Regions from separate parts of the Rhizobium sp. YTU87027 genome, predicted to be linked through region 1. Evidence: riboswitches for the same ligand, from Rfam matches in the RefSeq annotation. Region 1 holds a riboswitch; each other region holds the start of a gene.
The links. A riboswitch is a leader RNA that binds a small molecule or an ion and turns the genes downstream of it on or off. The one in region 1 is predicted to bind cobalamin.

Region 1 (3,254 bases):
CGCCGTCGCTGATCGTTCCCTGCTGTGCCAGAAGCAGATGCATGGGTCTGCCTTATGCCAGCGCTTCGATCGCCTTGCGTACCGCCGCTTCGTCCATCTCGTGCAGGCCGATGACGACGAGGCGGGTGCCGCGCGCTTCGCCCGGCGCCCAGGCGCGATCGAAATAATGGTCGATGCGGCTTCCGACCGCCTGCAACTGCAGACGCATCGGCTTGTCGGGAACGTCGACGAAGCCCTTAAGCCGCAGCACGTCATGCTCGCCGATGATGCCCTTCAGCGCATCCACGAATGAGGCAGGCTCGGCAACCGGGCCAAGCTCGACCACGAAGCTGTCGAACTCGTCATGATCATGCGGCACGCCGTCCTCATGTTCGAGCTCGTGATGGGACTTGCGATTGACTACATCGTCTTCCGTTCCGACACCGAGCCCAAGCAGCACGCTCGCCGGGACCTCGCCGTTGCGCGCCTCGATCATCACGGGCTTGCGGGCGATACGCGAAGCGACCTCGTCGCGGACGCGGCCAAGGCCGGCGGTGTCGAGCAGGTCGGTCTTGTTGAGCACGATCAGATCGGCGCAGGTCAGCTGGTCCTCGAAAAGCTCCTCGATCGGGCTCTCATGGTCGAGCGACTCGTCTTCCACGCGGCGGGCCTCGACGGCATCGTGATCGTCGGCAAACCGGCCAGCGGCGACGGCGGCGCTGTCGACGACGGTAACGACGCCATCCACCGTGACCTGCGTGCGAATGTCCGGCCAATTGAAGGCCGCAACGAGCGGCTGCGGCAGCGCGAGACCAGAGGTTTCGATGACGATATGGTCGGGGCGCTGCTCGCGCTCCAAAAGCTTCGTCATCGTCGGAATGAAGTCGTCAGCAACCGTGCAGCAGATGCAGCCGTTGGTGAGCTCGATGATGTCGTCCTCGGTGCAATTCTCGGCGCCGCAGCCCTTGAGCACCTCGCCGTCGACACCGAGATCGCCGAACTCATTGATAATAAGCGCGATCTTCTTGCCGTTGGTGTTGGAAAGCAGATTGCGGATCATCGTCGTCTTGCCGGCGCCGAGGAAGCCGGTGATCACGGTCGCCGGGATTTTCTGCTGGTTCATGAAATTCAACCCTTCATCTTCAGCGGCAGTCCGGCCGCGATAAAATACACATCCGCGGCCTGAGCCGCGATCATTTGATGCAAGCGGCCGGCATGATCCCGGAACTCCCGGGCCATGCGGTTTTCCGGAACGATGCCGAGGCCGACCTCATTGGAAACGATGACAAGGCGCGCACGCGCCGTCGGCAGATACGCGGCAAGCGAGGCAAACTCGGCCTCAGTGTCGCGCTCTTCCATCATCAGGTTGGTGACCCAAAGCGTCAGGCAATCAACAAGGATCGCCCGTCCCTCGCCATCGATCGCCCGCAGGCAGCCGACCAGATCAAGAGGCTCTTCGTGGGTATGCCAGAGATCGCCACGGTCAGCCTTGTGCTTGTCGATACGGGCGCGCATCTCGTCGTCCCAAGCCCGACCCGTCGCCACGTAATGGCGCTCCAGGCCGATCGAGACGACTACTTGCTCGGCAAAGCGTGATTTTCCCGAGCGCGCACCGCCCAGGACAAACGTCGCGCCGGATGATAGAGGGCTCATCGTAGATGCTGTCCGATCTGCGGAAGCGATCCGGAAGAAACCGGAACGGCTGCAGAGCGCAGCCGGCAAATCTGTCTTTCAGCCATGACAACCTCCGTGCTGGCAGCGGGCATCGCCCAGGAATGGGCTTCTCGCCCGGCACGGTTGGCAGGTCTCCTGGCTCGCGGGTTTTGGCCGCGACCGGGGCAGACCGGAAACCGGTCGCCCCAGATCGTGCCAGCGGGTCCTCCTCGCCTTCCCGGCTGCATTTCATGAAAAGGCGGACGATTCGTAGACGTAAGAGGCGTCCTGCCCCGGTTGATCATGATGCACTGCCAGTGACTTTTCCGTCGCCACTTCCGCGCCACCCGCCTGCACCATCGCAGACTGTCAGCCACGCGAAACCAACGTCGGACGGAAAACCCTGACCGCTCTACAGTCGCGGGGTCGGCTATGATGACGGTGCCCTGATTGGGTCCACCGCTTCACATTCCCTTTTCATCCGCACCGATTCAACCGGTCCGGAACCATCCGTTATGAATTCATCGTTAGGCAAGGCCACTGGCGAAGTCAATCAAGCCGTCGCTGAGTGGAATGCTAATGCATGCCTAAAACCACACCAAGACGACCTTCTCTACCAAATTTATCGTCTTTTATCAGTAGTTTACGTCACAAATAATTATTGCCGGCGCCGGGCTTTTGCCGCAATTGCGTCGCAAGCGGGTCGCGCCATTGGCTTGCCCTTCCCTCACCGCACTTGATCGCGCCTGTACCTGCCTATTTTCCTGTCATGCTCCTAAAAATCAATATCCGCCGTTTCGGTCCGTTTCATACCCTTCTCGATATCGGGCGGATGCGCGCTCTGCTGCGGCGCAGCGAGATGGGGATGGTCATCGCCGGCGCGATGGTCGGGGTAATCTCCGGCCTGGCCGTGACAGGCATGAGCCTCGTTTCCCGCGAAATGCACAGTCTCATCTTCGGAATCAGCGACGTCGACAGGTTGAGCTCATCGCAGATCGACAACAAGCTCCTGTTGCTGACCGCACCGGTTTGCGGCGGCTTGCTGCTCGGGCTCTTGCTGTTTGTGCTTGCCAAGACCCGCAAGAAGCCAATGGTGGACCCGATCGAGGCAAACGCGCTGCATGGCGGTCGGCTATCTCTCACCGATAGTATTCTGGTTGCGGTCCAGAATCTCATTTCGAACGGCTTCGGTGCCTCGGTCGGCCTAGAAGCCGGCTACACGCAGTTGGCGGCAGGGCTGGCCTCTAAACTTGGCCTCAAACTACAACTTCGCCGCTCGGACCTACGTGTTCTCGTCGGATGCGGCGCAGCGGGAGCCATTGCAGCCGCTTTCAACGCACCGCTGACGGGCGCCTTCTATGCATTCGAGCTCATCATTGGCTCCTACACCATCGTTTCGCTGACGCCGGTCGTCGTTTCCGCACTGGTCTCGACGCAGATTGCGCGTCTGCTCGCCGGCAGCGATTTCCTGATCGACGTTGGCAGCTTCGGTACAGTCATGCCAGCCGACTATGTACCGGCCCTCCTCCTCGGCGCGTTTTGCGCGGGCATCGGGATCATGATCATGCAGGGCGTCGCCTGGATCGAGGAATTGGCTCGCAGGAGTTCCATCACAACGCCGC
Region 2 (3,254 bases), 770 kb from region 1:
CTCACCCTCGTTTGAACAGGTGAGAAGGCTCTCTGCGAGAACCGATCCAAGGTATCGCCAACACCATCATGCAGCAGGATGCGCGCCGCCTTCAGTGAAATTGTGGCCGCATCCCGAGCAACCTCAAGATGGAGGATGTCATGACAGCTCCAGCATCATCGATCACATGGCATAGCCTGCTTGGCTCCGCCGCGGTTGCCGGCGCCGTTGGTGGTGTCTTTGGCAACGGTAATCCAGCCAAGCGATTTCGAGAATTCACCGGGATTGAAGGAGAACAAGAATGCGTGACATCGTCGAATTGCAGTTCGATCTCACCCCTCCCACTCGGGAACTGATGCAGCAGCTTGTGGCGGACCTCAGCGAGGAGGATCGGCATCTGCTCTTGGAGCATGGTGAGGAGGCACCGTTCTGTGGTGTGTTTCTCCACGAGCGACGCGAGGGGCTTTATACCTGCCGGCTCTGTGGCCTTCCCCTGTTCAAGGCAGTTGCGAAATTCGAAAGTGGTACAGGCTGGCCGAGCTTCACTGCCCCGGCAGCCGACGACCACCTGCGGCGCGTTTGTGACACCCGGTACGGTATGCTCAGGACAGAAGTCGTTTGTGCGCGTTGCGGCGCGCACCAGGGACATGTCTTTCCTGACGGCCCACCTCCTACAGGTGAGCGCTTCTGCATAAACTCGGGCTCGCTCGAATTCACCCCGAACGGACTGCCGCTTCCTGACAAGCTTGCACGTGGTCGTCCAGAAGGAGAGCCAGCACGATAGATGCTTGCCGTGCCTGAGCGCAATCGTCGGCGTCGAGACGGCGATTGCTCCGGCAAGCAGAGCACTTTTAACCGTTCATCAACGCTGATGGGCGACTTCCTCGCGATTTGTTGTAAATGGCGTGCAGCCTAGGCTGGAGATGATTGCGCTATGCATCGGTCCGGCTATTTTGGCCGCATCATCTCGGCGCTTGTGGCAACACTTCGCGCGCAATCGAGGCAGGGGTTATGAAGGCGGCCTTCCATACGACCTTGGGGTTTTTCGCAGTCCTTTTGCCGGCGACGGCTTTAGGCCAGTCAGGCGGTTGGCAATCCAACGGCAGTGGTACGAGCACGTGGCATGTGTCGCCATCGGAAGGCACCTGCAACGTCAGTCAGGCGCAGAACCGGGCCCGCCGCGCCGGCATCTACCGCACGGATCTTGTCTATCGCGACGAGAACGTTTTGACGCTGAGGGGATTGACCGAATGGGGCGATCGCCGCGAGATCACCTTCGCCAACATCCGCGGATGTCCTGAAGTCGGGTTTCAGGATATGCAGCAGAGCCAACCGGGACGGGCGCCGACCAACCGCTGACTTGACGTCGCGCCGCTCGCCAGCGTAACTGAGCGCGACGGTTCCCCGAGGACGACTCTGAGGGGATTAATAGGGAACACGGTGAGGACGACCCAAGAGGGACCAAAACCGTGGCTGCCCCCGCAACTGTAAGCGGATTGCCGCTCATCCAAGGGCCCTTGGGCCATGCCACTGCGACGAAGTCGCGGGAAGGCAGATGAAGGCACATATTCGTGAGCCAGGAGACCTGCCGTCAATCACGATCCAATCACCCGGGCGGGGATGCCCGGAAAGGAACAGACATGATTGACCTGCGCCTCCACCGACATAGAGCACACATCCGTCTCGATTGGGTTTTCCGCCGCTAGCGTTAGCGCGGCGTGCCGTCATTCCTGGCGGTTGCGCCGGCAATAAACGCTGGTTCCTTCCCTCCCAATCGAGATCCCTATGCGTAAATTTCTTGCAGCCATTGCACTTGCCTTCGGCTTTGTTGGCTTGACAGCGCCAAGTCTCGCCGCCACCCAGTACCCATTGATCATCAACAATTGCGGCCGCGAGGTCGTCTTCGACAAGGCGCCGGCCAAGATCGTATCGATCGGTCAGGGGATGACCGAAGTTCTTTTCTCGCTCGGGTTGGCGGATAGGATTGCCGGAACGGCAGTTTGGGTCGGCCCGGTCTTGCCGCAATATGCCGAAGTCAACGCCAGGATCAAACGGCTTGCCGACAACGATCCGAGCTTTGAATCCGTCGTCGGACGGGAGCCGGATCTGGTTGCCGCCGAGTTTGAATGGCACGTCGGCCAACAGGGGTCTGTCGGCAAGCGAGAGCAATTTGCCGAACTCGGCATCAACACCTACATCGCGCCGGCAGATTGCGTCGCCAAGATCAATGCCGACAGCGGCGACGGCGTTCGCAAGGAACTGTTCACGACGGACCTGATCTATCGGGAGATCGCTGAACTTGCCGAAATCTTCGACATCAAGGAACGCGGCGATGCGCTCATTGCCGAACTGAGGCAGCGTGAAGCGCGGGCGGTCGCATCGGTTGCGGGCGCTGCTGCGAAGAACCTCCTGGTCGTCTTCTGGTTCTCCAGCAAGGAAGTCAACGGAGATGCATTCATCGCCGGAAAGAACACCGCCCCGGCCTATATTCTGAAGACGCTCGGTGCGCAGAATGTGGTTGCGACAGAGGAGGAGTGGCCGCTCGTCGGCTGGGAGACGATTGCGGAGGCCAATCCGGCTGTGATCGTTATCGCGACGATGGATCGGAGACGGTATGCGGCCGATGACCCTGCGGTAAAGCTCGACTTTCTGGCAAAAGATCCGGTCACGAGCCAACTCGATGCCGTCAGGAACAAGCGCATTGTGACGATGGATGCCCAATCGATGAACCCGACGATCCGGACGATCGACGGCATCGAGATACTGGCGAAGGGCATCAATTCCTTCGGTCTGGCGCAGTGAGCGGCGCCATTCTCAAGCAGCAGCAATGGTGGGCGCATGCTGCGCTCGTCATTGCTGCATTCTCCTTGCTCGCGCTGATGATCGGTCTTGCTGTTTCGATAGGGGAAATATCGATCCCGCTGGCGACGACCGCGAAGGCCGTGTTGAACCGCCTGTTCGGTTCGGCTTTCGAGCTTAGCCGCATTCATCAAGGCATCATCTGGGACTATAGATTGAGCCGGGCGTTGGTGGCTGCAAGTGCGGGGGCGTCCCTCGCGCTCAGCGGGGCAGTTCTGCAGGCGTTGCTGCGCAACCCGCTAGCAGAACCCTATGTGCTCGGTGTTTCCGCAGGAGCCTCGACCGGCGCGGTTTGCGTGATGCTGCTCGGCTTCGGCTATGGTGTTCTGAGCCTGTCAGGTGGCGCGTTCATCGGCGCTGTTGTCGCCTTCCTGCTCGTGGCCTTTCTTGCGGCACGCGCCGGAGGTAGCAGCGAG
Region 3 (3,254 bases), 130 kb from region 1:
GCAAAGCGCGCTGCCGTTGCAGACCTCATTACCAACGCGATCAACCGGAAAACTCCAACGTCATAAAAGCTTCACTGAACTGTCACATCCTCGTCATGAACGCTAGATGAACCGTTGGGTTTCCCGCATTTGTGATTGGCGGATAAGGGCCGATCGCTCCAAAGACATTCCTGGGCCGAACCTGGCCAGGCGCATTTGCTTGTGCTGAGTGGCGGGCCGTCGTAGGTCTGACGGAGACGATGTCGGGAGGATTCAGATTGCGCAGTTCCGTCGAGATCTACAACATCAGGACAGGCGAGGCGCGCGTCGTCTGGCAAACGACGCAGCTTGTGGAGGCGCCCAACTTTGCGCCCGACGGCAGCTATCTTCTGTTGAACGGCGACGGACTTCTGTACCGTCTGGCGCTTGATGGTTCAGGCAGGGTCGAGAAAGTCGACACCGGTTTTGCCAAAACGTGCAACAACGATCATGGCATTTCGCCCGATGGCCGGCAGATCGTCATCTCCGACAAGACCGAGTTCGGGAAGTCGACGATTTATGTGCTTCAGGCCGAAGGCGGGATGCCGCGGCTGGTGACGCAAAATCAGCCGTCCTATTGGCACGGCTGGTCGCCTGACGGGAAACAACTGGCCTATTGCGGCATCCGCAACGACTTGTTCGATATCTACACGATTTCCGTGGATGGCGGCGAAGAACGGCGGCTGACGCACGGCGAGGGACGCAACGACGGGCCGGACTACTCCGCTGACGGCCAATGGATTTACTTCAATTCCAGCCGCACCGGCCTCATGCAGATCTGGCGCATCCACCCGGACGGCACTGGCCTCGACCAGATCACCAGCGACAATTATGGGAACTGGTTTGCCCATCCGTCGCCCAACAACGACAAGGTCCTCATCCTTTCCTACGACCCGGATGTTTTCGACCATCCGCGCGATCTCAATGTTCGTCTGCGGCTGATGGATATGGACGGGGGCAATCTGACGACACTCTTCGATCTCTTCGGCGGGCAGGGCACAATCAACGTGCCCAACTGGTCGCCGTCCGGCGATGAGTTCGCCTATGTGCGTTACTACCCTGTCTCTGGGTGAAGGATTGCGTCGAGCGATTTTTGCGGGCATAGAGCTTTCGTCAGGTGCCCGTCTTAGGCGGGAGAATCGGGAATTCGGTGAGAGACCGAAACGTGCCCAACGCTGTAAGGCTGACGACTGCCGCAACACGCCACTGGCCCAGCGCCGGGAAGGCGCGGCAGTTGGATGAAGCCAAGTCAGAAGACCGGCCCGACATCATAGACTGACCCGCGTGGACGGCGGGCGGTTGTGTTGTTGGGGATAGACGATGCGACCAGACCATTCAGGCTCCCTGTCGGGAGCTACAGCCTTTTCGACCGAGGAACGTGACGCCGTTTACCGGGCGATCTCAACGCGCCGCGACGTCCGTTCGGAGTTCCTCCCGGATCCGATACCGGACGACGTTGTCAGCAGGCTTCTGACAGCCGCGCACCACGCGCCGTCCGTGGGATTCATGCAGCCCTGGAATTTCATCCTGGTGCGCGATCAGCAGGTGAAGGAGGCGGCGTGGCAAGCTTTCGATCGCGCCAACCGTGAGGCTGGCGAGATGTTTGAGGGCGAACGACAGAGGCTGTACCGGTCGCTGAAGCTCGAAGGTATCCGAGCCGCACCACTCAGCATCTGTGTGACCTGCGATCCGGATCGCTGCGGCGATATCGTTCTCGGCCGAACGCATAACCGGCGAATGGATTCTTACTCCACGGTTTGCGCCGTGCAGAATTTGTGGCTCGCGGCCCGAGCCGAAGGCGTGGGGGTCGGCTGGGTGAGCATTTTTCACGAGTCCGATATCAAAGAGATCCTCGGCGTTCCGGAACGGGTCGAGATCGTTGCCTGGCTCTGCATCGGCTATGTCGATCAGCTCTATGACCAGCCGGAACTGGCGGTCAAAGGATGGCGCCAGCGCCTGCCGCTGGAGGAACTCGTGTTCGCGGATCGCTGGGACAATTCGCTGGACTGAGGGCGGCTATTGTTGCTGCGGCTGAGGGCCGGGCTTTGCGGGATTCTTAAGGTCGATCGTGCCCTGGTCACCGGCTAGGAACTGCGGGCCGATCTGGCGCACCTTGTTGTTTGCCGGATCGTATGGCCTGTCCGGCACTTGCGGCTGCGGCGCAGCCGGGGCGGCGACTTTGCTCTCCGGCTCGGGCTTCTTGGTTTCGATCGTGGTGATCGATCCTTGTTGCGGCGGTTCGCTGATCGCTTGGCTTTTCCTCATCTGTTCGTAGTAAGCGTTCAGATTGCAACTGCAGGACGATTTTTCGCCGGGCTTGCGGTTCTTGTAGGCGAAAGCATTCGGCATTGCGCTGTAGGGGGCGCCCGTCGACGCCGAAATCATCTGTGAGGTCTCGGTGCTGGAGACGTCATGATAGAAGAGCTCGGTGTCGATGCCCGGACACATCTTCGAGCAGGTGTCGGCATCGCGGGCGAAGTCCTGCGAGGTTGCGTTCGAGCTTAGCGGAAAAAAGCCTCCGTCGCAGGTGCGTACGCAGACGGTGTTCAGGTGAGAGAGCGTAGACATGCCGAAACCGTATCGACGCTGGTTGGGATCGCCGCCTAGAGGTATGAAGGTGTCGTTTCGCATTGCCTGATCTTCGATGCTCGGCGGCGGAGCGTATCCATCGGCGCGATCCTCAGGCCACTGTTCCTCGTTGCAGCCGTTGTCGTCGAGCGCGGCAAGCAGCTCATTTCTCGTGCGCACATCATCGCTCTGGCCGCGCAGTTCGTCGCGCCGCTGCTGCAGATAACGAATGTTGTCGACCATCTTGGTTTCCGCGCGCTCGAGCTCACCGCAGTAGCCGTCATCATCCCCGATCACGACCATGCTGCCGCTTGTGCAGCCGTTTTGGCGCAGATCGCTACGGAGTTTGCGAAGCTCAAGGTTCTGTTCGGCAATAGCACTGGCGAATTTGCGCACCTCGGGCGTGCTGCCGATGATTTGTGGCAGATCGGCAAGGCGGGCGCGAAGGTCACCGCAGATCGCCGGCATCTGGGCTTGGGTCGGGCCGGTGAGTGCAAGGGCGGTTGCGAGTGACAGAATCCAGCGGTTCAAGGCATCGTCCCATCGGTGAGCAGGTCATAGGGCGCGGCATCCCGCCGCGCCTTCATTGCTAGCCCGTTTGTCTTAACAAGCTGCGGTCGGAATCTTACCGCATTTTCTCGATCTGCCGCAAATCACGCTGGCTGTGA

Region 2: it holds a riboswitch for cobalamin, as region 1 does, so the genes downstream of both, NBG89_RS12550 (ABC transporter substrate-binding protein) here and cobU (bifunctional adenosylcobinamide kinase/adenosylcobinamide-phosphate guanylyltransferase) in region 1, are expected to answer to the same signal.
Region 3: it holds a riboswitch for cobalamin, as region 1 does, so the genes downstream of both, bluB (5,6-dimethylbenzimidazole synthase) here and cobU (bifunctional adenosylcobinamide kinase/adenosylcobinamide-phosphate guanylyltransferase) in region 1, are expected to answer to the same signal.

Annotation. Positions count from the first base shown of each region.
Region 1 covers NZ_CP098440.1:1,746,324-1,749,577, forward strand. Annotated here, with positions in the region: gene cobN (cobaltochelatase subunit CobN) at 1-43, opposite strand, end outside; gene cobW (cobalamin biosynthesis protein CobW) at 53-1,102, opposite strand; gene cobU (bifunctional adenosylcobinamide kinase/adenosylcobinamide-phosphate guanylyltransferase) at 1,108-1,632, opposite strand; cobalamin riboswitch at 1,762-2,158, opposite strand; gene NBG89_RS08845 (chloride channel protein) at 2,402-3,254, shown strand, end outside.
Region 2 covers NZ_CP098440.1:2,519,583-2,522,836, reverse strand. Annotated here, with positions in the region: gene NBG89_RS12565 (organic hydroperoxide resistance protein) at 1-15, shown strand, start outside; gene msrB (peptide-methionine (R)-S-oxide reductase MsrB) at 281-763, shown strand; gene NBG89_RS12555 (hypothetical protein) at 991-1,338, shown strand; cobalamin riboswitch at 1,360-1,586, shown strand; gene NBG89_RS12550 (ABC transporter substrate-binding protein) at 1,765-2,781, shown strand; gene NBG89_RS12545 (FecCD family ABC transporter permease) at 2,778-3,254, shown strand, end outside.
Region 3 covers NZ_CP098440.1:1,618,543-1,621,796, reverse strand. Annotated here, with positions in the region: gene NBG89_RS08205 (LTA synthase family protein) at 1-29, opposite strand, end outside; gene NBG89_RS08200 (TolB family protein) at 258-1,091, shown strand; cobalamin riboswitch at 1,117-1,298, shown strand; gene bluB (5,6-dimethylbenzimidazole synthase) at 1,339-2,028, shown strand; gene NBG89_RS08190 (DUF2865 domain-containing protein) at 2,035-3,117, opposite strand; gene NBG89_RS08185 (NADP-dependent malic enzyme) at 3,240-3,254, opposite strand, start outside.